Regions from separate parts of the Pseudomonas knackmussii B13 genome, predicted to be linked through region 1. Evidence: riboswitches for the same ligand, from Rfam matches in the RefSeq annotation. Region 1 holds a riboswitch; each other region holds the start of a gene.
The links. A riboswitch is a leader RNA that binds a small molecule or an ion and turns the genes downstream of it on or off. The one in region 1 is predicted to bind cobalamin.
Positions count from the first base shown of each region.

Region 1 (6,974 bases):
GCCGTTGAAACGGCGTTCCAGGCGATTGGCGAAACGACCGAAGGCGACCAGCGGGTGCCAGCGCTTCGGCTCGCCCAGCAGGCTGTCCAGGGACACGCCCAATACGCTCAAAAGGGCCAGGCTCATGGGTGTTCTCCCCAGTGGTTCTCGTACAACAAATCCGCCAGCGGGCGCGGCTGGCGCCAGCCTTCCAGGGCGAGCATCGGCGCCGGGTAGAACTCGCGTACCGGCCCCAGGCAAAGCACCGCAACCGCCTCGCTGCCTTCCGGCAGACCGAGCAGTTCGCCCAAAGCGGCGGGATCGAACAACGACACCCAGCCCATCCCCAGCCCTTCGGCGCGCGCCGCCAGCCAGAGGTTCTGGATGGCACAGGACAGCGAGGCCAGGTCCATCTGCGGCAGGGTGCGGCGGCCGAAGACATGGGCCTCGCGGCCATCCATCAGCGCCGCCACCAGCAGTTCGGCGCAGTCGCGGACGCCCTCGACCTTGAGCTTCATGAAGTCGTCGGAACGCTCGCCCAGCGCTTCGGCAGTCTTCACCCGCTCCTCCTCCACCAGGCCATGAATGGCCTCGCGCAGCTCGGGACGGGGGATGCGAATGAAGCGCCAGGGTTGCATCAGGCCGACGCTCGGCGCCTGGTGCGCCGCTTCGAGCAGGCGCGCCAGCAATTCGGGCGCGACCTCGCCACCGCTGAAGTGACGCATGTCGCGGCGCTCGGCGATGGTCCGGTAGAGGGCGGCGCGCTCTTCGGCGCTGTAGGCGTGTTCGCTCATGGGCGGAAGATCGCGGCGGCCGCCGCCGGGTTGGACGGCAGGTAGAAGTGGATGTACGAAGCGGTCAGCCGGCCCAGGCGGAACACCGCCTCGGCCACCGGCTTGGCGTTCGGGCAAGTGCCGCGCAAGGCAGGCTCCACCTCGGTATCCAGCAGCGAATGGTGGAAGGTGTGACCGCGCAGCGGCCCCTCCGGCAGTTCGACTTCCTGCAACGCCAGGGCGGCCAGCCTTTTTTGCAGCGTGGCGCGACCGGGCAGCAGGCCGAGCAACTGGCCGCACAGGCCATTGGCATCGGTCAGGTGGTCGAGCAGGTAGAGCATGCCGCCGCACTCGGCGAGCAAGGGCTTGCCGTCGGTGTGATGGGCGCGGATGGCCTGGGCCATGGCACGGTTGTTCTCCAGCTGCGGCAGGTGCAGCTCGGGGTAGCCACCGGGCAGGTAGAGGCTGTCCACCTCCGGCAGATGTTCATCGTGCAACGGCGAGAAGAACTCCAGCTCGGCACCCAGCTCGCGCAACAGGTCGAGGTTGGCCTGGTAGAGGAAGGCGAAGGCCGAGTCGCGCGCGACGCCAATGCGCACGCCAGCCAGCGGCTGCGACAGACCGGGCTCATCCGGCGCGGCGAAGGCCACCGGCGGTGGCAGGTCTACCGCGCTGCTGGCGGCCAGCGCATCGGCGGCGGCGTCCAGGCGTGCGTCGAGGTCTGCCAGCTCGTCAGCCTGCACCAGGCCGAGGTGGCGGCTGGGCAATTCCAGATCGGCACTGCGCGGCAGCGCGCCGTACCAGCGAATCCAATCCGGCAGGCTTTCGCGCAGCAGGTCGCTGTGGCGCTGGCTGCCGACACGGTTGCCGAGCACGCCGGAGAACGGCAGGCCCGGCTGGTAGGTGGCGAGGCCCACGGCGAGGGCGCCGAAGGTCTGCGCCATGGCCTGGCCATTGATCACACCGAGCACCGGCACATCGAAGGTGCGCGCGAGGTCAGCGGCGGACGGCGTGCCGTCGAACAGGCCCATCACCCCCTCGATGAGGATCAGGTCGGCCTCTCCCGCCGCTTCCCAGAGCAGCCGTCGGCTCTGCGCCTCGCCAACCATCCACAGATCGAGCTGGTAGACCTGCGCACCACTGGCGCGGGCGAGGATCATCGGGTCGAGGAAGTCCGGGCCGACCTTGAACACCCGCACCTTGCGCCCCTGGCGCGCGTGCAGGCGGGCCAGGGCGGCGGTGACGGTGGTCTTGCCCTGCCCGGAGGCCGGCGCAGCGATCAGCAGCGCCGGGCACTGGCGCGCCTGCGGCATCAGAACTCCACCCCTTTCTGCGCCTTGATCCCGGCCTTGAAGGCGTGCTTGACCAGGCCCATCTCGGTGACGGTGTCGGCGGCCTCGATCATCCCCGGCTGCGCGGCGCGGCCGGTGACGATCACATGCTGGTGCGCGGGGCGCGCGGCGATATCCGCGAGCACCGTCTCCAACTCCAGGTAGCCGTGCTTGAGGGCGATGTTCAGTTCGTCGAAGACGATCAGACCTACGGCCGGGTCGGCCAGCAGTTCGCGCGCAACATCCCAGGCCTGCCGGGCCTTCTCGATGTCGCGCTGGCGGTCCTGGGTTTCCCAGGTGAAGCCCTCGCCCATCACGTGATAGCGCACCTGCTCGGGGAAGCGACGGAAGAAGGCTTCTTCACCGGTAGTGGCGGCGCCCTTGATGAACTGCACCACGCCAGCCTGCATACCGTGGCCGAGGGCGCGGGCGAGCATGCCGAAGGCCGAGCTGCTCTTGCCCTTGCCGTTGCCGGTGAGCACCAGCAGCACGCCGCGCTCGTCCTGCGCCTGGGCGATCATTTCGTCGATCACCGCTTTCTTGCGCTGCATGCGTGCGCGGTGGCGCTCGTCCTTTTCCACGGATTCGCTCATCGGGGATTCTCCTGGCCACGGGCGGCCGTGCTCGCGACGCTCGTGCGCCGGGGCTGAAGGGGCGGGATGAAGGACGCGGCGGCAATGACCGCAGGATGACGACGGACGACAGCCGCGCGGCCTGGGGCCGTGGCTGCAAGAGAAATGCTCATCTGCCTGATCGCTCCACCGCTCTCACCCGCGCGGTACAAAACCTTGAGGACGTCGGGGCGGTCGGATCGCGGTCAGGAAGGCACGCGGCCGACGGCTTCCTGCACGTCGTCTGCGCTACGGGCCGGTCTCCGGGCTCGCGAGTGGAGGTCCGTATGGACTTCCCCGATCGCGCCTTCCCATGCCGGAGCACAGTGGCCATTGCGATCGTCTGACTCGCCTACCGTTGCGGGGGCAGCGCCGGAATGACCGATTCGAGTCGGTGTCACCGGCTTCCCTGTTTCACCTTCAGACGGATCTGAAGGCACCTGTAGCAGGCGCGCAGCTTAGAGGCTGGCGGGGTGGCCGGTCAATCGACGCCAGCCAGGCCTTCGAGAGCGGCGGCCGACGGCGCCCGCGCTGCCGGACGGATTGCAGCTGGAAGGATGTCCATCGCCGCACGGCTCATTTGTCTTGCGCCTTGCGTGCAATGAAGGCGGCGGTTATCTCCGCTAGACTCGCCGGCATGACCGAAACCACTCAGACCAGCCAGCTGCGCCTGGACACCTCCGCCTCCCCGCCCCTGCTGCGCATCAGCGGCGACTGGACACTCGCCCACTTCGCCGACCTGCAGAAGCAGATAGCCGGCCTCGACGCCCAGCACCGCCAAGCCGCGCATTGCGATCTCGACGGCCTCGGCGCGCTCGACACCGCCGGCGCCAGTCTGCTCGCCGACCTGCTGGGCAGCACCGGCCTGCAACACCTGGACGAACTGGCCGCCAACGTGCCGGCCGAGCGCCGCGCCCTGCTCCGCGCGGTCGGCACCTCCATCGGGCAATGCCGGCTGGAAGAGCGCACGCCGCCCCCGGGCAACGCCCTGATCGATCTGCTGGAACGCATCGGCCGCGCCATGCTCGCCTTCCGCAGCGACCTGGTCGGCGTGCTCGGCTTCATCGGTCTCACCCTCGAGAGCCTGCTGCGCTGCATGCTCAACCCGCGCCGCTGGCGCCCCACCTCCCTGGCCGCGCACATGGAGCAGACTGGCCTGGACGCGGTGCCGATCGTGGCGCTGCTGACCTTCATGGTCGGCGCCGTGGTGGCCTTCCTCGGCGCCACGGTGCTGAACAAGTTCGGCGCGGCCATCTACACCGTCGACCTGGTCGGCTTCTCCTTCCTGCGCGAATTCGGCGTGCTGCTCACCGCCATCCTGCTCGCAGGGCGCACCGCCAGCGCCTTCACCGCGCAGATCGGCTCGATGAAGTCGAACCAGGAAATCGACGCCATCCGCGCCCTCGGCCTCGACCCCATGGAGCTGCTGGTGCTGCCACGGGTGCTCGCCCTGCTGCTGGTGCTGCCCATGCTGACTTTCCTCGCCATGCTCGCCGGCATCGCCGGCGGCGGCGTGGTCTGCGCGCTGGCCCTGGACATTTCGCCGCGGCTGTTCATCGTCACCCTGCAGAACGACATATCCTTGCAGCACTTCCTGGTCGGCATGGTCAAGGCGCCGATCTTCGCCTTCCTGATCGCCGTGATCGGCTGCCTGGAAGGCTTCCGCGTCAGCGGCAGCGCGCAATCGGTGGGCGAGCACACCACCTCGGCGGTGGTGCAGTCGATCTTCGTGGTGATCCTGCTCGACGCGGTGGCCGCGCTGTTCTTCATGGAGATGGGCTGGTGAACACGGACGAACCCATCATCCAGGTCCGCGACCTGTGCAACCGCTTCGGCGACCACGCAGTGCACGAGCACCTCGACCTCGACGTGCGCCGTGGCGAGATCCTCGGCGTGGTCGGCGGCTCGGGCACCGGCAAGTCTGTTCTGCTGCGCAGCATCGTCGGCCTGCGCCGGCCACAGGAGGGCGAGGTGCGGGTGTTCGGCCAGAACCTGCTGGCGCTTTCCGCCGAACAGCGCTCGCCGCTGGAGCGGCGCTTCGGCGTGCTGTTCCAGAACGGCGCGCTGTTCTCCTCGCTGACCGTCGCGGAGAACGTCTGCCTGCCGCTGATCGAGCACGCCGGCCTGTCGCGCGAGGCCGCGCAGTACCTGGCCAAGGTGAAGATTTCCCTCGCGGGTCTGCCGCCGGATGCCGGCGACAAGTATCCGGCCGAGCTGTCCGGCGGCATGGTCAAGCGCGCCGCCCTTGCCCGCGCCCTGGCGCTGGACCCGGACATCCTGTTCCTCGATGAACCCACCGCCGGCCTCGACCCGATAGGCGCGGCGGCCTTCGACCAACTGATCCTGACCCTGCGCGACGCCTTCGGCCTCAGTGTGTTCCTGGTCACCCACGACCTCGACACCCTCTACACCATCTGCGACCGGGTCGCGGTGCTGTCGCAGAAGCGAGTGCTGGTGATCGGCACCCTGGACGAGGTGGCAGCCACCGACGATGCCTGGATCCAGGACTATTTCCATGGCCCGCGTGGCCGCGCTGCGCAGCAGGCGACGCAGCGCCTTACGGAGGAAAACTAATGGAAACCCGCGCCCATCACGTGCTGATCGGCCTGTTCACCGTGCTGGTGGCGGCCGGCGGGCTGCTCTTCGGCCTGTGGCTGGCCAAGTCCAGCAGCGACCAGGCCTACAACTTCTACGACGTGATCTTCACCGAGGCGGTGACCGGCCTGTCCCAGGGCGGCACCGTGCAGTACAGCGGCATCAAGGTCGGCGACGTGGTCAGCCTGCGCCTCGACCCGCAGGACCCGCGCAAGGTGCTGGCACGCATCCGCGTGTTCGACAGCACCCCGGTCCGCCAGGACACCCGCGCCAAGCTCGCCATAACCGGTGTCACCGGCACTGCGATAATCCAGCTCAGCAGCGGCTCGCCGGAGAGCCCGCCGCTGGTGGGCGAGAACGGCAAGATCCCGGTGATCAAGACGATTCCCTCACCGCTCAGCAAGCTGCTGGCCAACGGCGAGGACATCGCCACCAACATCAGCAACCTGATCACCAGCGTGAACCGAATGTTCTCCCAGGAGAACGCCGACCGCGTCAGCCGCACCCTGGACCACATCGACCAGGCCACCGCGACCATCGCCGAGCAGCGCGACGACATCCGCCAGATCGTCAAGGAACTGGCCGCGTCCAGCGGACAGATGCGCCAGACCCTGGCCAACGCCAACCAGTTGCTCGGCAATGCCAACCAGCTGCTCGACAGCCAGGGCAAGGACATCCTCGCCGACACCCGCAAGACAGTCGCGGCGCTGCAAAGCAGCAGCGAGCGCATCGACCGCCTGCTGGAGCGCAATGAAGGCGCAGTCAACAACGGCCTGAACGGCCTCGGCGAAGTCGGCCCGGCGCTGCGCGAGCTGCGCACCACCCTGGAAAGCCTGCGCGGGGTAACCCGGCGGCTGGAAGAAAATCCCACCGACTACCTGCTCGGCGGCCACCGCACCAAGGAGTTCCAGCCATGACCGCGCCCCTGCGCCTGCTCGGCACCTGCGCACTCGCCGCCCTGATCGGCGCCTGCTCGATCCTGCCCAAGGCGGAAACCCCGGACGCCTACCTGCTGCCGGTCAAACAGCAACCGGCACGCGCCACGCCGCCGGTGAGCTGGTCGCTGCGGGTGGATGCGCCCAATGCCAGCCAGGTGCTGGACAGCAACCGCATCGCGGTACTGCCCAAGGGCGACCTGCTAAGCGTCTACCAGGGCGCACGCTGGAGCGACACCGCCCCGAAACTGCTGCGCGACCGCCTGCTCGACGCCTTCCGCGCCGACGGCCGCATCTCGGCATTGAGCAGCGACGCCGTCACCCTGCAAGCCGACCTCGAACTGGACGGCGACCTGCGCGCCTTCCAGAGCGAATACCAGGGCCAGCAAGTGGCAGCGGTCGTGGTGCTGGAAGCCCGCCTGGTGCAAACCGCAACCCAGCGCATCGTCGCCAGCCGCCGTTTCGAAGCACGCCAGCCAAGCAGCGGAACCCAGGTCGCGGAAGTGGTCACAGCCTTCGGCCAGGCCAGCGACCGCCTTGCCGCGGAGGTGGTGAGCTGGACGTTGCAGCAGGGGCAGATGCAGAAGCTCGAGCGCTGATCCGCAGCGCCCAGGCTTTTCGTAGGAGCGGATTCATCCGCGAGAACTCGCACACAGATCCACCCGTAGGACGCATAACCGTTCGCGGTTATGCGCCGCAGCCCAACACGAAACGGCGGATAACCCCTTCGGGGTTATTCGTATATGGACT
Region 1 covers NZ_HG322950.1:1,605,737-1,612,710, reverse strand. Annotated here, with positions in the region: gene cbiB (adenosylcobinamide-phosphate synthase CbiB) at 1-126, opposite strand, end outside; gene bluB (5,6-dimethylbenzimidazole synthase) at 123-773, opposite strand; gene PKB_RS07740 (cobyrinic acid a,c-diamide synthase CobB) at 770-2,065, opposite strand; gene cobO (cob(I)yrinic acid a,c-diamide adenosyltransferase) at 2,065-2,676, opposite strand; cobalamin riboswitch at 2,932-3,153, opposite strand; gene PKB_RS07730 (ABC transporter permease) at 3,332-4,480, shown strand; gene PKB_RS07725 (ABC transporter ATP-binding protein) at 4,477-5,268, shown strand; gene PKB_RS07720 (MlaD family protein) at 5,268-6,206, shown strand; gene PKB_RS07715 (ABC-type transport auxiliary lipoprotein family protein) at 6,203-6,823, shown strand.

Region 2 (6,974 bases), 920 kb from region 1:
CGACAACCCTTTGCCGCCGACTGCCCCTGCAAAGCCGGCACTGCAGCAGGCCAGCCAGTGAAAGCGCCGCGCCGCCCGACGACCGGTCGGCGCGATCGCCTTCCTGGCGTGTTCCGTAATCACTGGCCGCTCTTTCCGAGGGCCGTCAGTGGACCCAGAGCATGTGAGCCCCAGTTCGGGCCTCGTGCCCCAAAGCCAATGGAGAGACTCCCATGAAGTTGAAGAAAAGCCTGTTGGTCCTGGCCGTTGCTGGTGCACTGGTAGCGGCTCATTCCTGGCTGCCCGACAATCTTTCGCCGCTTTCCAGCGCCGAGGCGCGGGAAGGCGGTAGCGGCGGAGGCGGAGGCGGAGGCGGCCACGGTGGTGGCGGCAGCGGCGGCGGTGGTGGCGGCAGCGGCGGCGGTGGTGGCGGCCATGGCGGTGGCGGCAGCGGCGGCGGTGGTGGCGGCCATGGCGGTGGTGGCAGCGGCGGCGGCGGTGGCGGTCACGGCGGTGGTGGCAGCGGCGGCGGCAATGGCGGCGGCCACGGTGGAGGCAGCAGTGGCGGTGGAAGCGGTAGCGGCCATGGCGGCGGCAACAGCGGTCACGGCAGTGCCAACAGCGGCAGCAGCCACAGCGGCGACAGCGCCGGCAACAGCGGCCGTAGCGGTACCCATGCCGAGGCCGGGGACGACCATGGCAACCATGCCGAAGCCGGCGATGACCACGGCAACCACGCCGAAGCCGGTGACGACCATGGCAATCACGCCGAGGCCGGAGACGACCATGGCAATCACGCCGAGGCCGGAGACGATCACGGCAATCACGCCGAGGCCGGAGACGATCACGGCAATCACGCTGAGCCCGGCGACGACCGCGGCGCCAGCTAGTTAGCTAACCGAGCGGCGTATGACCCTTCGCGGTCATACGCCGCTCCCCAGGCTGCGGTTGAAGCGCTCGTTATCCGTTGACGAGAGGCCCCAACGCCTCCCACATCTCTTCGACGCCCTCGAACTGCCGGTCCACTGTCGGCAGTTCGGGACGCGCCAGTATCAGCACCGGAATCCCCCGCTCACGCGCCACCTGCAGCTTCGGCTCGGTGGCCTGGCTGCCGCTGTTCTTGCTGATCAGCACATCGGTCCCCAGGCGCTCGAACAGCTCGCGCTCGCCCTCCAGCGTGAAGGGCCCACGTGCGCCCAGCACTTCCGCGCGCTCCGCACCCGGCAGGGTTTGCAGGCAGCGCACCGTCCAGAACTGCTCGGCGGGAATCTCGTGCAGGTGCTCCAGCGGTTCGCGGCCCAGGGTGAACAGCGGACGGCGGAATGGCGCCGACGCCTCGATCAGCGCTGCCCAGTCGCGCACCTCGCGCCAGTCGTCGCCAGCACCAGCCTGCCAGCCCGGACGGCGCAGCGCCCAGCAGGGCACACCGGCCAGCTGCGCGGCGCGCGCGGCATTCGCGCTGATCTGCGCGGCGTAGGGATGGGTGGCATCGAGCAGCAGGTCATAGCCGTGTTCGACGATGAACTGCGCCAGCCCCTCGGCACCGCCGAAGCCGCCGACTCGCACCTGGCAGGCCAGGTCGTCCGGCACCTTGCCCAGTCCGGCGAGGCTGTACAGGTGTTGCGGGCCGAGGCGACGGGCAATGGACAGCGCCTCGCCTATGCCACCGAGCAGCAGGACGCGCTTGCCGCTCATGGCTTGCGCAGCGCCAGCAAGGTGATCGGCAGCGCCGCGCGCCAGGTGTCGAAGCTGCCCAGCGCTTGTGCCTGGGCCACTTGCAGACGGACCAGCTCGCCGCCATGGCGCTCGCGCCAGCTCACCAGCGTCGCTTCGCTCTGCAGGGTCACGGCGTTGGCCAGCAGGCGGCCGCCCGATTTCAGGTTGGCCCAGCAGCTTTCCAGCACGCCCGGCACGGTGACGCCGCCGCCGATGAAGATGGCGTCGGGCGCTTCCAGTCCGTCCAGCGCTTCGGGCGCGTGTCCGGCGACCAGTTGCAGGCCGGGAACGCCGAGAGCGTCGCGGTTATGCGCGATATGGCCCTGGCGCCCTGCATCGGCCTCGATAGCGATAGCGCGGCAACTGGGGTGCGCGCGCATCCACTCGATACCGATGGAGCCGCAACCGGCGCCGACGTCCCAGAGCAGTTCGCCCGGCTCCGGCGCCAGGCGCCCGAGGGTCACGGCGCGCACGTCGCGTTTGGTCAGTTGGCCGTCGTGGCGATAGGCGTCGTCCGGCAGGCCGGGCGTCAACGGCAGGCGCCGGGCATCGTCGCCGGCCATGCAGTCGATGGCGATGACATTGAGCGCAGCCGTCTCGTCGACCGCCCAATCGGCAGCCAAACCATCGATGCGCCGCTCGCGTTCGCCGCCCAGGTGCTCCAGCACACTCAGCCGGCTCGGCGCGAAACCGCGCTCACGCAGCAGCGCCGCAACCGCTGCCGGGCTGCGGCCGTCGTTGCTCAGCAGCAACAGGCGACGCCCCGCATGCAGGCGCGAATTGAGCGCCGCCAGCGGGCGACCGACCAGCGACAGCAGCTCGACCGCCTGCAGCGGCCAGCCCAGGCGCGCAGCGGCCAGGCTCACCGAGGACGGCGCCGGCAGCACCTGCATCTCCTCCACCGGCAACTGCCGCGCGAGGGTCGCGCCTATGCCGAAGAACATCGGGTCGCCGCTGGCCAGCACGCAGGTCGGCGTGCCGCGCCGCGCCAGCAGAGGCGCCAGGTCGAAGGGACTCGGCCAGGCCACGCGGCGGGCCTTCAGGCAGTGCGGCAAAAGGTCCAGCTGGCGCTCGCCGCCGAACACCACGCCGGCCGCCAGCAGCGCGCGGCGAGCGGCCTTGCCGAGGCCGGCATAGCCGTCCTCGCCGATGCCGACGATGGTCAGCCAGGCTGTCATGGAAACTCCTCGATCTCGCTGCCCACCGATCCGACGGGCAGGCTTTTCCAGCATTCGGACAAAGCGGGCATAATACGCGCTTCGTCGGTGCCCATCAGGGCCGAAGAGGGAACACGGGACCAACCGTGGCTGCCCCCGCAACTGTAAGCAGCGAGTCCGCGCGAATTGGCCACTGGGCAACCGGGAAGGCCGCGCTGGATGAGGACCTGCCAGCCAGGAGACCTGCCGACGAGACCAGTCGCACGTGCAGACATCGAGCGGGGTGTATCGGTGTTGTGAGGTCGCCCTCCGAGGCGATCCGCATGGTCACGGCGACCCAGCCCTGGTGACCCTGTGCAGCGCCCGTCCCCTGCCCCGTCCACTGCCATCCGCCCCTCGGCCTGCCCGGGGCTGCTGCGCATCGTCGCCTCGCGCGATGGCGGCATCTGCCGCATCAAGCTGCCCGGCGGGCGTCTCGACGCCGTCGCCGCGCGCGCCATAGCCGCTGCCGCCGAACGTCATGCCGATGGCGTGCTGGAAGCGACCAATCGAGCAAACCTGCAGATTCGTGGCGTGCATGCCGGCGCCGAAGCAGCGCTTTCCGCCGAGCTGCTCGACGCCGGGCTCGGCCCGCGCGTGGCCGCCGCCGATGACGTGCGCAACCTGCTGCTCAGCCCCGCCGCCGGCATCGATCCGGCCATGCAGCGGGACGTCACGCCGCTGGCCGACACCCTGCTCGCCCTGCTGCAAGACAATCCGCGCTTCCACACGCTGTCGGCCAAGTTCGCCATTCAACTGGACGGCGGCGAAGGCCTGGCGATGCTCGAACATCCCCACGATCTCTGGCTCTCGGCCATGGATGGCGGGCACTTCGCCTTCGGCCTGGCGGGTTGCCCGCCAATCCATGCAGACGATCAACCGGCCCTCGCCGCCGTTGCCACTGAGCAGGTGCCGGTGCTGGTCGAAGCGCTGCTGAATCTGTTCCTCGACCTGGCCGGCGAAGGCCAGGCGCGCATGCGCCAGCTCCTCGAAACGACACCGGCCGAACGCCTGCTGGAACAGCTCGACGTCCCGCTGCAACGCGATGCCTCTGTGGGTAACTGGCGGCGCCAGCCGGTGCAGCCCTTCGCCCAGCTCGGCGTTTGCCAGCAGCGCCAGCCAGGCTCGTGCAGCATCGGCGCCGGCTTCGTGCTCGGCCGCCTGGACAGCCGACTGCTGCGCGCGCTCGCCGACCTGTCGGAGTGCGAAGGCGACGGCACCTTGCGCCTCACCCCCTGGCAGGGCGTGCTGCTGCCGAACATTCCGAACGAGCGCGCCGATGCCGTGCTCGCCGCACTGGATGACCTGGGCCTGACCACTTCGGCCGAGCAGCCGCTGTCCCGGCTGATCGCCTGCAGCGGCTCGACCGGCTGCGCCCGTGGCCTGGCCGACACCAAGGGCGACGCCCTGCGCCTGGCCGAGCGCCTGCAGGAGCCGCTACCCGCTGGCGTGCACCTGTGCGGCTGCCCGCGCTCCTGCGCCGCCGCCCATGTCGCGCCCTTCACCCTGCTGGCCGTCGCCGACGGCCGCTACGACCTCTTCCGTCCCCCCCAACGCGTGGCCGGCTTCGGCCAGCCGCTGGCGCGCAACCTTTCCCTCGACGCCGCCGCCGACCGGCTGCGCGATCCCGGAGTGATTCCCGATGCTTGATTACATCCGCGATGGCCAGGCGATCTACCGCCAATCCTTCGCCACCATCCGTGCCGAGGCCGATCTCTCGGCCATCCCCGCCGACCTGGAAAAACTCGCCGTGCGGGTGATCCACGCCTGCGGCATGGTCGACGTGGTGCAGGAGCTGCGCTTCTCCCCCGGCGCCGGCACAGCCGGCCGCGAAGCCCTGGCGAAAGGCGCGCCGATCCTCTGCGATGCACGCATGGTCGCCGAAGGCATCACCCGCGCGCGCCTGCCGGCGGACAACCCGGTGATCTGCACGCTCAACGAATCCGACGTCCCGGCGCTGGCCCGCGAGCTGGGCAACACCCGCTCGGCGGTCGCCCTGGAGCACTGGCGCGAGCACCTGGAAGGCAGCGTGGTGGTGATCGGCAACGCGCCGACCGCCCTCTTCTACCTGCTGGAAATGCTCGATGCCGGCGCACCGAAACCCGCGCTGATCCTCGGCTTTCCGGTGGGCTTCGTCGGCGCCGCCGAATCCAAGGACCTGCTCGCCGCCGACAGCCGCGGCGTGCCCTACGTGATCGTCCGCGGCCGTCGCGGCGGCAGCGCCATGGCCGCCGCCGCGGTGAACGCCCTGGCCACGGAGGTGGAATGATGACTGGCCGCCTGCTCGGCCTCGGCGTCGGCCCCGGCGACCCCGAGCTGATCACCCTCAAGGCCCTGCGCCTGCTGCAATCCGCCCCCGTGGTCGCCTACTTCGTGGCCAAGGCCAAGCACCACGCGGGCCACGGCGGCAATGCCTTCGGCATCATCGAACAGCACCTGGGCGAGGCGCAGGAGCGTCTGCCGCTGGTGTACCCGGTGACCACCGAAAAGCTGGAGCCGCCGCTGACCTACGAAGGCGTGATCAGCGACTTCTACGACACCGCCGCCGAACAGGTCGCGCGCCATCTGGACGCCGGCCGCGACGTCGCGGTGATCTGCGAGGGCGATCCGTTCTTCTACGGCTCCTACATGTACCTGCACGACCGCCTGGCCGAGCGCTATCCGGCAGAAGTGGTGCCAGGCGTGTGCTCGATGCTGGGCAGCGCTGCGGTGCTCGGCGTGCCGCTGGTGTACCGCAACCAGAGCCTTTCGGTGCTCTCCGGCGTACTGCCGGAAGACGAGCTCAAGCAACGCCTCGCAACGGCAGACGCAGCGGTGGTGATGAAGCTTGGGCGCAACTTCGACAAGGTTCGCCGCGTGCTGCGCGAACTCGGCCGCGACGGCGGCGCCCATTACGTGGAGCGGGCGACCATGCGGGAACAACGCATCGTGCCGCTGGACGACGTCGACCCAATGGCCTCGCCGTACTTCTCCATGGTGGTGATCCCCGGCGAAAGGTGGCGCGGCTGATGAACGCCTCCCCCGCCATCATCATCCTCGGCGCCAGCGCCCTGGCCACCGCGAAACGCCTGCAGGCGCTTTATCCACAGGCGCGCATCCACGGCCTGCAGGGCCGCGTCGAAGGCGCCGACGAGCTTTACCAGGACTTCGGCGACACCCTGCGTGCGCTCTACCGCGGCAACACCCCGCTCATCGCCCTGTGCGCCGCCGGCATCGTCATCCGCAGCCTGGCGCCACTGCTGCAGGAGAAAGGCGCCGAGCCGCCGGTACTGGCCGTCGCCGAGGACGGCAGCGCCGTGGTGCCGCTGCTCGGTGGCCTGGCCGGGGTGAACCGCCTGGCGCGCGGGATCGCCGCCGCACTGGAAGTGGCTCCCGCCATCACCACCAGCGGCGAGCTGCGCTTCGGCACCTGCCTGCTGGAGCCGCCCGCCGGCTACGAACTGGCCGATATCGAACAGGGCAAGCGCTTCGTCGCCGACCTGCTCGGCGGCGAAAGCCTGCGCATCGAAGGTGAAGCGCCCTGGCTGGCCGAAGCGAAGTTGCCGCTGGCCGAGGATGCCCGGCGCAGTGTGCGGGTGACTTGCGAGGCACGCCCGGCGCAGCGGGACGAACTGCTGATCCATCCGCGCTGCGTGCTCGCTGAAATCGAAGCGCCCACCGGCAATCTGGAAACGCTTGTCCACAACGCCCTGGCCGCCGCGAATCTCGCCCCGGCCGCCCTCGCCGCCCTGCTCGCCCCGCGCGAGCACATGGCCGATGTGCGCCTCGGTGAGGTCGCCCGGGCGCTCGGTGTACCGCTGCGCTTCATCGCCGAAGACGTATTACCGCCCGTGCATTCGAGCCAGAACGGCATCCGCCTGCGCCTCGCCGATTCCCCAGAGCAGGCCGCTGTCATCGGTCGTCCGCGCGGTCGCCTCAGCGTGATCGGCCTCGGTCCCGGCGCCGCCGAGCACATGACCCCGGCCGTGCGCCGCGCGCTGGATGAAGCCGAAGACCTGCTCGGCTACGAGACCTACGTGAAGATGGCCGAGCCGCTGCGCCCGGAGCAGGTGCGCCATTGCACCGACAACCGCGAGGAAATGC
Region 2 covers NZ_HG322950.1:689,923-696,896, reverse strand. Annotated here, with positions in the region: gene PKB_RS03275 (SCO family protein) at 1-61, shown strand, start outside; gene PKB_RS30075 (hypothetical protein) at 213-869, shown strand; gene PKB_RS03265 (cobalt-precorrin-6A reductase) at 940-1,674, opposite strand; gene PKB_RS03260 (bifunctional cobalt-precorrin-7 (C(5))-methyltransferase/cobalt-precorrin-6B (C(15))-methyltransferase) at 1,671-2,873, opposite strand; cobalamin riboswitch at 2,942-3,117, shown strand; gene cobG (precorrin-3B synthase) at 3,207-4,541, shown strand; gene PKB_RS03250 (precorrin-8X methylmutase) at 4,534-5,160, shown strand; gene PKB_RS03245 (precorrin-2 C(20)-methyltransferase) at 5,157-5,900, shown strand; gene cobJ (precorrin-3B C(17)-methyltransferase) at 5,900-6,974, shown strand, end outside.
Region 2: another riboswitch for cobalamin. It lies ahead of cobG (precorrin-3B synthase); the one in region 1 lies ahead of cobO (cob(I)yrinic acid a,c-diamide adenosyltransferase).

Region 3 (6,974 bases), 750 kb from region 1:
CAATGCATGGCACCTAGCCATCATCGAAGCTAACGCTATAAGCCCCCTCAGTAAAGACGGAATAAGAAGTCCGGATGGGCGGCTATTTGTCGCCCGGCAGCGGCTCGATCAATTCCACCCCGTCGTTCTCCTGCCTATTCACCAACAAGCTGACCCGATGCCCCACGAGCGCCGGCCCGGCTTTATCCACAAGGGCCGCGACCTCCTTCGGCGACAGCTGCGGCGCCAGCCAGGCGTCTTGCTGCTCGCGGCCGAGTACCACTGGCATGCGGGTGTGGATGGCTTCGAGGGCGGGCGTGGCGGCGCGGGTCAGCATGGCGCAGGACAACACTTCTTCCCCGCTCGGGCTCTGCCATACCGACCAGAGCCCGGCGAAGGCCAGCAGTTCGTCGTCGGCGGGGTGGATGTAGTACGGCTGGTGTACCAAGCGGCCGGCGGGGTTGCGCACGCTTTCGCGTTCGTTCCACTCGTACCAGCCCACGGCGGGCATCAGGCAGCGGGTGCTGTGCAGGGCCTGGCGCCACATGGGCTTGCTGGCCGCTTCTTCGCTGCGGGCATTGAAGGAGAAGCGCGGCGGCGTTTCTTCCTTCCACCAGAAGGGGATCAGGCCCCAGCGGGCCGGCAGCAGCTCCAGTTGCCCGCCCACGCTCTCGCGCAGGATGGGCACGAGGGTGGTCGGCGCCACATTGAAGCCCCGGCGAATCCAGCGCCCGGCATTGCGCGAACCGATATGCCAGTAGCGCTCGATTTCCGCTTCTTCGGGGGTGACGTAGCGGCCGCACATGGAATTGTTTGCCTTCGCAGAGCGCCTTGTCAGAAAGTGCTTTCAGCGTAGTACCAGTACTTCGGACGCACTGAACAGCCGACCACAAGCGGGTCTTCTGCTTTTGGCCTGGGCCAAGAAACACATCAGCCAATCCGCCACTTTCTCGGAGGCAATGGAATGACCATCGAACTGGATGACGTGCTGACACGTTCGCGCGAACTGCACAGGGCAATCGAAGCGCATCTGAACAATGCAGTTCTGGAGGACTCTTCCCGCTCGGAAAGCAGCTTCTACATGTGCACGCTTTCGCTGGAGCACGGAGCGGGCCTTCGAGCCCTGATCTCACAAGGCAACGCCGTTTCGGCAACAGCGCTCATGCGTCTCCAGTACGAAGCGCTGGTAAGAGGCATCTGGATTGAATACGCCGCAAACGAAGCCCAGCTGGAGAAGATCTGCCAGCCCCTTACGCTGGAAACTGAACAAGCTGCGAAAAGCCTTCCTGGATTGGATGACATGCTGAAGAAGCTGGAGAACACACCAAGTGCTCCGCAAATGGCTGTTATTCAGCTCGTGGACTTCAAGCGAGTGATGCTTAAAGCCCTGAACTCGTACGTTCATGGCGGCCTCCATCCTCTACGGCGACACGCCGAAGGTTTTCCCATTCCGCTAGCAATAGAAGTCGTCAGGAACTCCAACGGCCTGGCAACGATGGCGGGAATGATGATGGCTCTACTAACTCGAGATCCCACAATCACCCAGCCAATGAGGCATATCCAACTGAAGTTCCACGACTGCCTCCCTCAACTTCTATATCCAGCAGCCAAGGCGTAACCGAAATACCTGAGGGCGGTTCCCTGTCATTCGACGGCCATCCAGTTGCCAGGGACGTGCTTCTCGACTCAATGCACACGGTATTCATCGAGAGCTTCCGAAGCCCGCTCAAAAGCCCCGCAAATTTGCCCGCAAGCCCCGTCTCTGCTAGTGTCGCCGGGTTTTGAACACCCCCGCCGAGAGTCCCCATGGCCCGCAAGAAAGCCGTCGATTTCGAGCAGTCCCTCGCTGAACTGCAAACCCTGGTGGAACGCCTGGAGAGTGGCGAGCTGTCCCTGGAGGATTCGCTCGGTGCCTTCGAGCAGGGCATCCGCCTGACCCGTGATTGCCAGTCGGCGCTCAGCCAGGCCGAGCAGAAGGTGCAGATCCTCCTGGAGCGCGATGGCGAGCTGAGCGAGGCGCCCTTCGATTCGGCGGGCGACGAAGCATGATCAGCGAGTACCAGGCGCGCTGCCAGGCGCGTGTCGATGCCGCGCTCGACGCCCTTTTCGTTGCTCCCCGCCCCGAACTCACCCGCATCTACCAGGCCATGCGCTACAGCGTCGTGAATGGCGGCAAGCGCGTGCGCCCGCTGCTGGCCTATGCCGCCTGCGAGGCCCTGGGCGGTGACATCGCCCGTGCCGATGGCGCGGCTTGCGCGGTGGAGCTGATCCACGCCTATTCGCTGGTGCATGACGACCTGCCGGCGATGGACGACGACGACCTGCGCCGTGGCCAGCCGACCACGCACATCGCCTTCGACGAGGCCTGTGCGATCCTCGCTGGCGACGGCCTGCAGGCGCTGGCCTTCGAGGTGCTGGGCGATGCCGTGCGCAACCCGCAGGACGTCGATACGCGGCTGGCCATGGTCACCGCCCTGGCGCGTGCCGCCGGTTCTGCCGGGATGGTCGGCGGCCAGGCCATCGACCTCGAATCCGTGGGCCGCAAGATCGACCAGGCGGCGCTGGAGAACATGCACCGGCACAAGACCGGCGCGCTGATCGAAGCCAGCGTGCGCCTCGGCGCCCTGGCCAGCGGCAATGCCGATACCACCCGTCTGGATGCCCTCTCCCACTACGCCAAGGCCATCGGCCTGGCGTTCCAGGTGCAGGACGACATCCTCGACGTGGAGAGCGACACCGCCACCCTCGGCAAGACCCAGGGCAAGGACGAGGCGAACGACAAGCCTACCTACCCCGCGCTGCTCGGCCTCGACGCCGCCAAGGCCTATGCCCTGGGCCTGCGCGACCAGGCGCTGGCCGCGCTGGAAGGCTTCGACGCCAACGCCGAGCCACTGCGCCAGCTGGCCCGCTACATCGTCGAGCGACGCAGCTGATCGACGCACGGGGCAAGGACCGCCCCGTCAGATTCCCCTGCATCCCCCCTTCTCAGTAATTCCGCCTAGCCCATGCCGACGCTGCAGACCATCCGGTCTGCCCGTGAACGCGCCGCGCCTTGCTTGGGCCTGCCCGATGCATCGGGTAAACTTCCGCATCTTTGCCTCTTATAACGATCAGCCCGATGCCCACGACGTTCCACGAGATTCCCCGCGAGCGCCCCGCCACGCCCCTGCTGGACCGAGCCAGCACGCCGGTCGAGCTGCGCCGTCTCGGCGAGGCTGAGCTCGTCACCCTCGCTGACGAACTGCGCCAGTACCTGCTGTACACCGTCGGCCAGACCGGCGGGCACTTTGGCGCCGGCCTCGGTGTGGTCGAGCTGACCATCGCTCTGCACTACGTCTTCGACACCCCGGACGACCGCCTGGTGTGGGACGTGGGCCACCAGGCCTACCCGCACAAGATCCTCACCGGCCGCCGCGAGCGCATGGGCACGCTGCGCCAGAAGGACGGCCTGGCCGCCTTCCCGCGCCGCAGCGAGAGCGAGTACGACACCTTCGGCGTCGGGCATTCCAGTACCTCCATCAGCGCCGCGCTTGGCATGGCCATCGCCGCGCGCATGCAGGGTTCGGGGCGCAAGTCGGTGGCGGTGATCGGTGACGGCGCGCTGACCGCCGGCATGGCCTTCGAGGCGCTGAACCACGCGTCCGACGTGCAGGCCGACATGCTGGTGATCCTCAACGACAACGACATGTCGATCTCGCACAACGTCGGCGGCCTGTCGAACTACCTGGCGAAGATCCTCTCCAGCCGCACCTACAGCAGCATGCGCGAAGGCAGCAAGAAGGTGCTCTCGCGCCTGCCCGGCGCCTGGGAGATCGCCCGCCGCACCGAGGAATACGCCAAGGGCATGCTGGTCCCCGGCACCCTCTTCGAGGAGCTGGGCTGGAACTACATCGGCCCGATCGACGGCCACGACCTGCCGACCCTGGTCGCCACGCTGCGCAACATGCGCGACCTCAAGGGCCCGCAGTTCCTCCACGTGATCACCAAGAAGGGCAAGGGCTTCGGCCCGGCGGAACTGGACCCCATCGGCTACCACGCGATCACCAAGCTGGAGCCGGCCGGCGCCGCGCCGAAGAAGGCCGGCGGTCCGAAGTACTCGAACGTGTTCGGCCAGTGGCTGTGCGACATGGCGTCGCAGGACCCGCGCCTTGTCGGCATCACCCCGGCGATGAAGGAAGGCTCCGACCTGGTCGCCTTTGCCGAGCGCTTCCCGGACCGCTACTTCGACGTCGCCATCGCCGAGCAGCACGCCGTGACCCTGGCGGCCGGCATGGCCTGCGACGGCGTCAAGCCGGTGGTGGCGATCTACTCCACCTTCCTGCAGCGCGGTTATGACCAGCTGATCCACGACGTCGCAGTGCAGAACCTCGACGTGCTCTTCGCCATCGACCGCGCCGGCCTGGTCGGCGAAGACGGCCCGACCCACGCGGGCAGCTTCGACCTCTCCTACCTGCGCTGCATCCCCGGCATCCTGGTGATGACGCCCAGCGACGAAGACGAGCTGCGCAAGCTGCTGACCACCGGCTACCTGTTCGAAGGCCCGGCGGCAGTGCGCTACCCGCGCGGCAGCGGCCCGAACACCCCGATCGAACCGGCGCTGGAGCCGGTGGAAATCGGCAAGGGCGTGGTTCGCCGCCGCGGCAGCGCCGGCAAGGTCGCCATCCTCGCCTTCGGCGTGCAGCTGGCCGAAGCCCTGCAGGTGGCCGAGCGCTTCGACGCGACCGTGGTCGACATGCGCTTCGTCAAACCGCTCGACGAAGCCCTGGTGCGTGAGCTGGCCGACAGCCACGAGTTGCTGGTGACCATCGAGGAGAACGCCGTGATGGGTGGCGCCGGCGCCGCCGTCAGCGAGTTCCTCGCCCACGAGAACCGCCAGCAGCCGATCCTCCACCTGGGCCTGCCGGACTACTACGTGGAGCACGCCAAGCCGAGCCAGATGCTTGCCGAGTGCGGCCTCGACGCGGCCGGCATCGAGCGCGCCATCGCCGAGCGCCTGGCGCAGCTGGGCTGACCGCTAGGCGCATTGCTCCCCCTGAGCCTTGCAGCGACGGGCGCACCCTTATAAGGTGCGCCCGTTTTCGTTCGAGGTAACGGGAAGCAGGTGAAAGACCTGCGCTGCCCCCGCAACGGTAACCGACCGCAGGCCACGGCCTGCCGCGCTCCGATCCGCCACTGTGCGACACGCATGGGAAGGCCGCGAGCGTGCGTGTCGGCAGCCCGGAGACCGCCCTCGACGCGATCCGACTGGTGTTGCGGAGGGCCGCACCGTCAAGCACGGCCGCGAGCCGTCCTTGTCCGCCCTCCTCGAAAGTCGCCGACGTACTTTTGAGGATTCCAATCCATGAAGCTTTCCCGTCTCGCCTTGGCCGTCGCCGTACTGCCCGGGGCTTCCTTCGCCGCGACCGATGCCGAGCAGGCCTACAAGCTGCCGGACATGGTCATCACCTCGGCGCGCATGGCGCAGCCGCGCGACCAGGCCACCTCGGCCAACACCGTGTTCACCCGCGACGACATCGAGCGCCTGCAGGCCCGCAGCGTGCCTGAGCTGCTGCAGCGCGTGCCGGGCGTGCAGGTGAGCACTGCCGCCGGGCTGATCAGCTACTCGGTGCGCGGCAGCAACACCGCGCAGACCCTGGTGCTGGTCGACGGCCAGCGCATCGCCTCGGCGAGCAGCGGCATCGCCCGCCTGGACTACCTGAGCATCGACAACATCGAGCGCGTCGAAGTGACCCGCGGTCCGCGCTCCTCGCTGTACGGCGCCGACGCCATCGGCGGGGTGATCCAGATCTTCACCCGTCGCGGCGAAACCGGCCTGCACCCGGAAGTACGCCTGGCGGCGGGCAACCACGGCACCTTCGAGCGCAGCGCCTCGCTGGCCGGTGGCGACGAGCGCACCCGCTTCAACCTCGGCGCCAGCCTCGACGAAACCCAGGGCTGGGACATGACCCGCGACAACCGCGGCGCCGACAGCGACGACGACGGCCGGCGCAACAAGGCCGTGCACCTGAACCTCGACCACCAGTTGAACGACGACTGGAAGGCCGGTTTCAGCCTCAACGACCAGCGCGGCGACAGCGAATACGACGACGCCTACAGCTACGCGCCGGGCCTGCCTCACGACGAGTTCCGTGTCAGCAGCTACAGCGGCTACCTCGAAGGCCAGCTCACCGACATGTGGAGCAGCCGCGTCGAACTGGGCCGCAGCTACGACCGCAACAAGGCGGTCGGCGCCGCCGAGGACTGGAACAACGGCAGCCTGGAAACCACCCGCCACTCGGCGAGCTGGATCAACCGCCTGCAGCTGGACCCGCGCAACCAACTGGCCCTGGGCGCCGACTGGTACGAAGACCAGGTCGACGGCAGCACCACGTTCGCCGAGGACAGCCGCGAGAACCACGCCTTCTTCGCCCAGCACAGCTTCAAGGCCGACGCCTTCTCCACTGAGCTGGGCCTGCGCCACGACGACAACCAGCGCTACGGCACGCAGAACAGCTGGAACGGCGCCCTGACCCTGCCGGTGGGCGACAAGCAGAGCTGGATCGCCAGCTACGGCGAGGGCTTCCGCGCGCCGACCTTCAGCGACCTCTACTACCCCGGCGCCGGCAACCCGAACCTCAAGGCCGAGACCTCGAAGACCTACGAGCTGCAATGGCGCGGCGAGTTCGACGGCAACCACCTGGACGCCTCGATCTACCGCACCGAGGTCGACGACCTGATCGCCTGGGACAGCACCGCCAACCAGCCGGAGAACATCGCCAAGGCGCGCATCAACGGCTTCGAGGCGAACTGGGCGCGTGAGGTCTACGGCTGGCAAGCCAACCTCGGCGTAGCGGTGATCGACCCGCGTGACCGCGACACCGGCCACACCCTGCCGCGCCGCGCCCGCCGCACCCTGAGCCTGGACCTGGACCGCCAGTTCGGCGCCTTCGGCCTGGGCGGCAGCTGGCGCGCGCTGAGCAACAGCTATGCAGACGCTGCGAACAGCGAACAGCTCG
Region 3 covers NZ_HG322950.1:858,373-865,346, reverse strand. Annotated here, with positions in the region: gene PKB_RS04155 (SOS response-associated peptidase) at 83-784, opposite strand; gene PKB_RS04150 (DUF6988 family protein) at 944-1,597, shown strand; gene PKB_RS04145 (exodeoxyribonuclease VII small subunit) at 1,786-2,028, shown strand; gene ispA ((2E,6E)-farnesyl diphosphate synthase) at 2,025-2,912, shown strand; gene dxs (1-deoxy-D-xylulose-5-phosphate synthase) at 3,098-4,990, shown strand; cobalamin riboswitch at 5,027-5,225, shown strand; gene PKB_RS04130 (TonB-dependent receptor domain-containing protein) at 5,321-6,974, shown strand, end outside.
Region 3: another riboswitch for cobalamin. It lies ahead of PKB_RS04130 (TonB-dependent receptor domain-containing protein); the one in region 1 lies ahead of cobO (cob(I)yrinic acid a,c-diamide adenosyltransferase).

Region 4 (6,974 bases), 900 kb from region 1:
CGCGGGCCTTGGGCAGGATATCGCCGAGGGTACCGGTGACCTGGTCCTGATCCGGCCAGCTGGCGCGGTGGATCACCGCGATCGGGCAGTCCGCTCCGTAGTGCGGCAGCAGCTCCTCGACGATCTTCTCCAACTGCCCCACACCCAGGTGGATGGCCATGCTCGCCCGGTGCCGCGCCAGGTCGCCCAACTGCTCGCCCTCGGGCATCTTCGTCTTGCTCGCATAGCGGGTGAGGATCAGCGTCTGCGAGATATCCGGCAGTGTCAGCTCGCAGCCCAGCAGCGCGGCGCAGGCAGCCGTCGCAGTGACGCCGGGGACGATCTCGTAGGGGATGCCGAGGCTGCGCAGGTGCTGGATCTGCTCGCCGATGGCGCCGTACAGCGAGGGGTCGCCGGAGTGCACGCGGGCCACGTCCTGGCCCTTGGCGTGGGCCTCGGCAAACAGCGCGATGATCTGCTCCAGGTGCAGCTCGGCGGTGTTCACCACCACCTCCGCGCTGTGCCCTTCCAGCACCGCTTCAGGCACCAGCGAGCCTGCATAGAGGATCACCGGACACGTGCGCACCAGGCGCTGGCCCTTGACCGTGATGAGCTCGGGATCGCCGGGACCGGCGCCGATGAAATAGACCGTCATGCTGGCTTCGCTTCGGATCGGGAAAGGTGCGCAGTCTACCCCAGCCCGACTGGCGCCATGGCCAGCGCGCAGGTGGCATTGGCACTGCGGCGCTTGGTCAGCACCAGGCGCGCCGGGCCCTCTGCCAGCGCCTCGGCCAGCGCCAGCGCAGAGGCTTCGGCCACACCGGGGCTGCCGGTGGCCTGGCGCGCCAGCGCCGAGGTCGAGCTGAGCTGGCTTTCGTAGGGCAACAGGCGCTCGGCGGGCAGCAGCTCCAGCGGCAAGCGCAACTGGCGCGCGAGTTCGCGCAAGCCGCCCTCCAGCGCCTTGGCCTCGCTGCTGGCCAAGGCTTTCAGCAGCGTCTCGTCGAGCCCGGCTTCGCGCAGGCAGGCCCGCAGCAGGGCGAGCAGTTCGTCGGCGCCGCAATCTTTGCGGCAGCCCAATCCGGCAACCAGGATCATGCGGGCCTCCTCGGGCGGGGAATCGCCGGGCAGCTCAGCACGGGCCCCGCGCGCCGTCAACGGCCGGGTGGCGATTGACCGACCCAGGCGGCCTGCGTAGCCTGTGCGCCTTCGAGGTTCTTCGGCCGCGCGCCGAAGCTAAGAGGGAACGTGGTCCAAGCCACGGCTGCCCCCGCAACTGTAAGCGATCGGAACTCCTTCGAATGCCACTGCCGCAAGGTGGGAAGGCGAAGGACGAGGCGAAAGCCGGATCGCGAGCCAGGAGACCTGCCTCGCACCAGCATTACGACAACCGGGCGGGGTGATCCGGGTGGCGGCTTCCGTTGCACGGCTGCTCCGTGCGCGCGCCTCTGCATCCCGTCCTCTGCGCAGAGGCGAACATGCAAACCCTGGCCAAGCTCCCCGTCACCATCGTCACCGGCTTCCTCGGCGCCGGCAAAACCACCCTGCTCCGGCACATGCTCGACAACGCAGAAGGCCGCCGCATCGCGGTGATCGTCAACGAGTTCGGCGAGCTCGGCATCGACGGCGAAATCCTCAAGCAATGCTCCATCGGCTGCACGGAAGAAGAAGCCGTCGGCCGCGTCTTCGAGCTGGCCAACGGCTGCCTGTGCTGCACCGTGCAGGAAGAGTTCTTCCCGGTGATGCGCGAGCTGGTGGCCCGCCGCGGCGACCTCGACCAGATCCTCATCGAGACCTCCGGCCTGGCCCTGCCCAAGCCGCTGGTGCAGGCCTTCCAGTGGCCGGAAATCCGCAACGCCTGCACCGTCGACGCAGTGATCACCGTGGTCGACAGCCCGGCCGTGGCCGCCGGCACCTTCGCCGCGCATCCCGAGCAAGTGGACGAGCAGCGCAAGCAGGACCCGAACCTCGACCACGAATCGCCGCTGCACGAACTGTTCGAAGACCAGCTCGCCAGCGCCGACCTGGTGGTTCTGAACAAGGCCGACCTGCTCGACGCCGACACCCTCGCCCAGGTGCGCGCGCACGTCGCCGAGGAGCTGCCGCCGGCGGTGAAGATCATCGAGGCCAGCGCCGGCCAGCTGCCGCTCTCGGTGCTGCTGGGACTGAACGCCGAGGCCGAGCTGCATATCGACAGCCGTCCGACCCACCACGATCACGAAGGGCACGAGGACCACGACCACGACGAGTTCGACTCCTTCCACGTCGACCTGCCGGAAGTCGAGGAGCGCGCGCTGCTGGAAGCCCTCGGCCAACTCGTCGAGCGCCACGGCATCCTGCGCATCAAGGGCTTCGCCGCCATCCCCGGCAAACCCATGCGCCTGCTGATCCAGGGCGTCGGCAAGCGCTTCGACAAGCACTTCGACCGCAAGTGGCTGAGCGACGAAACCCGCGCCACGCGCCTGGTGGTGATCGGCCAGGAGCTGGACCAGGCGGCCATCACCAACGAGCTGCGCACGGCGCTGGCGCAATAACGCTTTTGTAGGAGCGAGCTTGCTCGCGAACAACTCCGCAGCGGGGTTTGGTTCGCGAGCAAGCTCGCTCCTACGAAGAGCCACCACCGAGGCTGCTCCATGCACCTGCTGCGCACCCAACCCGGCGGCTTCGTCCCCGACGACGGCATCGCCCACCTGGCCCAGACGCCCGCCGAGCTGGTGATCCTCTGCAGCGGCGACTCGCACCTCGCGCTGCTCGCCGAGGCCGCCCGCGCGCTGCCGGAGGACTACCCGAGCCTGCGCCTGGCCAACCCCATGCAGTTGCAGAACCATGCCTCGGTGGACCTCTACGTCGACGAGGTGCTGCAGCACGCGAAGGTCATCCTGATCTCGGTGCATGGCGGCGTTGGCTACTGGCGCTACGGCATCGAACAGCTGGTGGCGCTGGCCGAGCGCGGCGCCACGCTCGTCCTCGTCCCCGGCGACGACAAGCCCGATCCCGAGCTGACCGCCCTCTGCACTGTCCCGCCGCCCGAGGCCGAACGCCTCTGGCAGTACCTGCGCCAAGGCGGCCTGGACAACGCCCAACAGTTCTTCGCCTGCCTGGCCGCGCAGTACCTGAAGCGCGACTACCCGTGGCGCGAGCCGCACACCTTGCCGCGTGTGGCGCTGCACCATCCACGACAACCCGCAGCCACCCTCGCCCACTGGCAAGCCGAGTGGAATGCGGACTGGCCCGTCGCCGCGCTGCTGTTCTATCGCACCCACCTGCAGGCGGCGAACACCGGCTTCATCGACAGCTTCTGCGAACGCCTGCGCGCCCAGCAGCTCAACCCGTTGCCGATCGCCGTCGCCAGCCTCAAGGAAGCCGCCTGCCTGGAGCAGGTCGAAGCGCTGCTGGACGAGGCCGGCGCCGAACTCATCATCAACACCACCGGCTTCGCCCAGTCGAACCCCGAGACGCCGCAGGCGCAGCCGTTCCGCCGCGACGTGCCGGTGCTGCAGGCCATCTGCTCGCTGGACAACATCGAGCAATGGCGCGCCAACCCGCAGGGTCTGGGCCCGCGCGACCTGGCGATGCACATTGCGCTGCCGGAGCTGGACGGCCGCCTCATCACCCGCCCGATCAGCTTCAAGGGCCTGGCCTGGCGTAGCGAGCGCAGCCAGAGCGACGTGGTCTGCTACCTGCCGCACCTGCCGGGTATGGACTTCGTCGCCGAGCTGGCGCGGCGCTGGATCACCCTCGGCCGCAAGCAAAACGCCGACAAGCGCGTGGCACTGATCCTGGCCAACTACCCGACCCGCGACGGCCGCATCGGCAACGGCGTCGGCCTCGACACCCCCGCCGCCGCGCTGAACATCCTGCGTGCGCTGGAAGACCAGGGCTATCCCCTCGCCGGCCTGCCGCAGGACGGCACCTCGCTTATCCACAGCCTGCTCGGCGGCGTGAGCAACGACCTCGACAGCCTCGACCTGCGCCCCTGCGCCCAGAGCCTGGCGCTCGCCGACTACCTCGCCTGCTTCGCCCGCCTGCCCGCAGCCAACCAGCAGGCCGTGCGCGAGCGCTGGGGCGAGCCCGAGCAGGACCCGATGTTCCGCGGCGGACGGATGATGGTCGCCGGCCTGCGCTTCGGCCTGGCCTTCGTCGGCATCCAGCCGGCGCGCGGCTACCAGCTCGACCCGGCGGCCATCTACCACGACCCGGCGCTGGTCCCGCCGCACAGCTACCTGGCCTTCTATTTCTGGCTGCGTGAAGTATTCGGCGTCGATGCGGTGATCCACGTCGGCAAGCACGGCAACCTCGAATGGCTGCCCGGCAAGGGCGTCGGCCTGTCCGAGGAATGCTGGCCCGACGCGATCCTCGGCCCGCTGCCGAACCTCTACCCGTTCATCGTCAACGACCCCGGCGAAGGCGCCCAGGCCAAGCGCCGCAGCCAGGCGGTGATCATCGACCACCTGATGCCGCCGCTGACCCGCGCGGAGAACTACGGCCCACTGCGCGACCTCGAACGCCTGGCCGACGAGTACTACGACGCCTCGCTGCTGGACCCGCGCCGCGCCATCCAGCTGCGCGGGGAAATCCTCGACGCGGTGCGCGCCGCCGCACTCGACCGCGAGCTCGGCCTGCAGCTGAACGACGACGAAGACAGCTGGCTGCCGCAGCTCGACGCCTACCTGTGCGACCTCAAGGAATCGCAGATCCGCGACGGCCTGCATGTGTTCGGCGAATCGCCGGTCGGCCAACTGCGCCGCGACACGCTGCTGTCGCTGGTGCGCATCCCGCGTGGCGATGGTCGCGGCGGCAACGCCAGCCTGCTGCGCGCGCTTGCCGAGGACCTGAAGCTCGGCCGCGATCCGCTGGACTGCAACTTCGCCGAGGCCTGGGAAGGCCCGCGCCCGGCGCTGCTGGTGGAAGTCAGCGACGAACCCTGGCGCAGCAACGGCGACACCCGCGAGCGCCTGGAACTGCTCGCCCTGCTGCTGATCGAGCACGAACTCGAGGCGCCCGGCGCAGCGAGTGCGCTGGTCCTGCGCCAGCTGCGCGAACAGGTGGCACCGCTACTCGATGCCTGCGGCGGCAACGAGATCGGCCAGTTGCTCGCCGCACTGGAAGGCCGTTTCGTCCCCGCCGGACCGAGTGGCGCACCCAGCCGCGGGCGCCTCGACGTGCTGCCCACCGGGCGCAACTTCTTCACCGTCGACGTGCGCAACCTGCCCACGCCGACCGCCTACCGCCTCGGCTTCCAGTCCGCCAGCCGACTGCTCGAAAGACACCTGCAGGACCACGGCGACCACCTGCGCCAGCTCGGCCTCTCGGTGTGGGGCACGGCGACCATGCGCAGCGGCGGCGACGACATCGCCCAGGCCCTGGCGCTGATGGGCGTGCGCCCGGTTTGGCAGGCCGGCAGCCAGCGCGTGGAAGACTTCGAGATCCTGCCGCTGAGCCTGCTCGACCGTCCGCGGGTGGACGTGACCCTGCGCGTCTCCGGCTTCTTCCGCGACGCCTTCGCCAACCTGATCCGCCTGTTCGACGCAGCGGTGCAGGCGGTGGCCGCGCTCGACGAGCCAGACGACATGAACCCGCTGGCCGCCCGCGTACGCGCCGAGAGCGTGCAGCTACAAGCGACCGGAGTGGATGAGGAAAGCGCCCGACGCCAGGCCGGCTGGCGCATCTTCGGCGCGCAACCCGGCGCCTACGGGGCCGGCGTGCAGGGCGTGATCGAGGAGCGCAACTGGGAAAGCCGCGCCGACCTCGCCGCGGCCTACCTCAACTGGGGCGGCTACGCGTACGGCGCAGGCGACGAAGGAACGCCAGCCCGCGAGGGTTTCGCGCGACGCCTGGAGGGCCTGCAGGCGGTGCTGCACAACCAGGACAACCGCGAGCACGACATTCTCGATTCCAACGACTACTACCAGTTCCAGGGCGGCATGCTGGCGGCGGCGGAAGTCATGCAGCAGCGCCGCGTCGCCAGCTACCACGGCGACCACAGCCAGCCGGACAACCCGCGCATCCGCACGCTGAAGGAAGAACTCGGCCGCGTCGTCCGCGCCCGCGCGGTGAACCCGAAATGGATCGCCGGGATGAAGCGCCACGGCTACAAGGGCGCCTTCGAGATGGCGGCAACGGTGGATTACCTGTTCGCCTTCGACGCCACCAGCGAACTGGTCGACGACCACCAGTACCAGTTGCTCGCCGATGCCTACGTGCTGGACCCGGACACCCGCGAATTCATCCGCCAGCACAACCCCGAAGCCCTGCGCGACATCGCCGAAAGGCTGGTCGAAGCGCAGCAGCGCGGATTGTGGGAGGAACCCGGCGAATACCGCGAGGCGCTGGAGAACATCCTGGTGGACAGCGAGGAGCAATAGCGCCGACCGGCTATTCGTAGGAGCGGATTCATCCGCGATCCGTATCATCGGATGCCATCGCGGACGGAGTCCGCTCGCCCCTGTAGGAGCGGCCCATGGCCGCGATTCGCGCGCATGGCGCGCTCCTACAATGTCGCATCGGTGCCAGTATTTTCGCGGATAAGATCCGCTCCTACGCGGCACGGATCGACCGTAGGGCGCACAACCGTTCGCGGATGTACACCATGACGCGACGCCCCTGCAGGAGCGGAGCTTGTCCGCGATTCGCGCGCATGGCGCGCTCCTACAAGGTTGCATCGGCGCCAGTATTTTCGCGGATAAGATCCGCTCCTACGGCACCGTTCAGCCGCCGGGTTCACCCCCGGCGCAGTCGCTCCGCCGCCTCCAGCAGCAGCGCCTCGGTACCGCTCCAGCCCAGGCAGCCGTCGGTGATCGAGACGCCGTAGCGCAGCTCGCCGGATAGCGGCTGGCAGCCGTCGAACAGGTGCCCTTCGAGCATCACCCCGCGCAGGGATGTGTCGCCGGCCAGGCGCTGGTCGAGCACGCTTTGCAGGACCGCCGGTTGGCGCAGCGGGTCCTTGCCGCTGTTGGCGTGGCTGCAGTCGACCATGATGCTCGGCGCGATGCCCAGCT
Region 4 covers NZ_HG322950.1:703,893-710,866, reverse strand. Annotated here, with positions in the region: gene cobM (precorrin-4 C(11)-methyltransferase) at 1-634, opposite strand, end outside; gene PKB_RS03310 (cobalamin biosynthesis protein) at 670-1,074, opposite strand; cobalamin riboswitch at 1,172-1,363, shown strand; gene cobW (cobalamin biosynthesis protein CobW) at 1,455-2,510, shown strand; gene cobN (cobaltochelatase subunit CobN) at 2,610-6,341, shown strand; gene PKB_RS03295 (3-deoxy-7-phosphoheptulonate synthase) at 6,697-6,974, opposite strand, start outside.
Region 4: another riboswitch for cobalamin. It lies ahead of cobW (cobalamin biosynthesis protein CobW); the one in region 1 lies ahead of cobO (cob(I)yrinic acid a,c-diamide adenosyltransferase).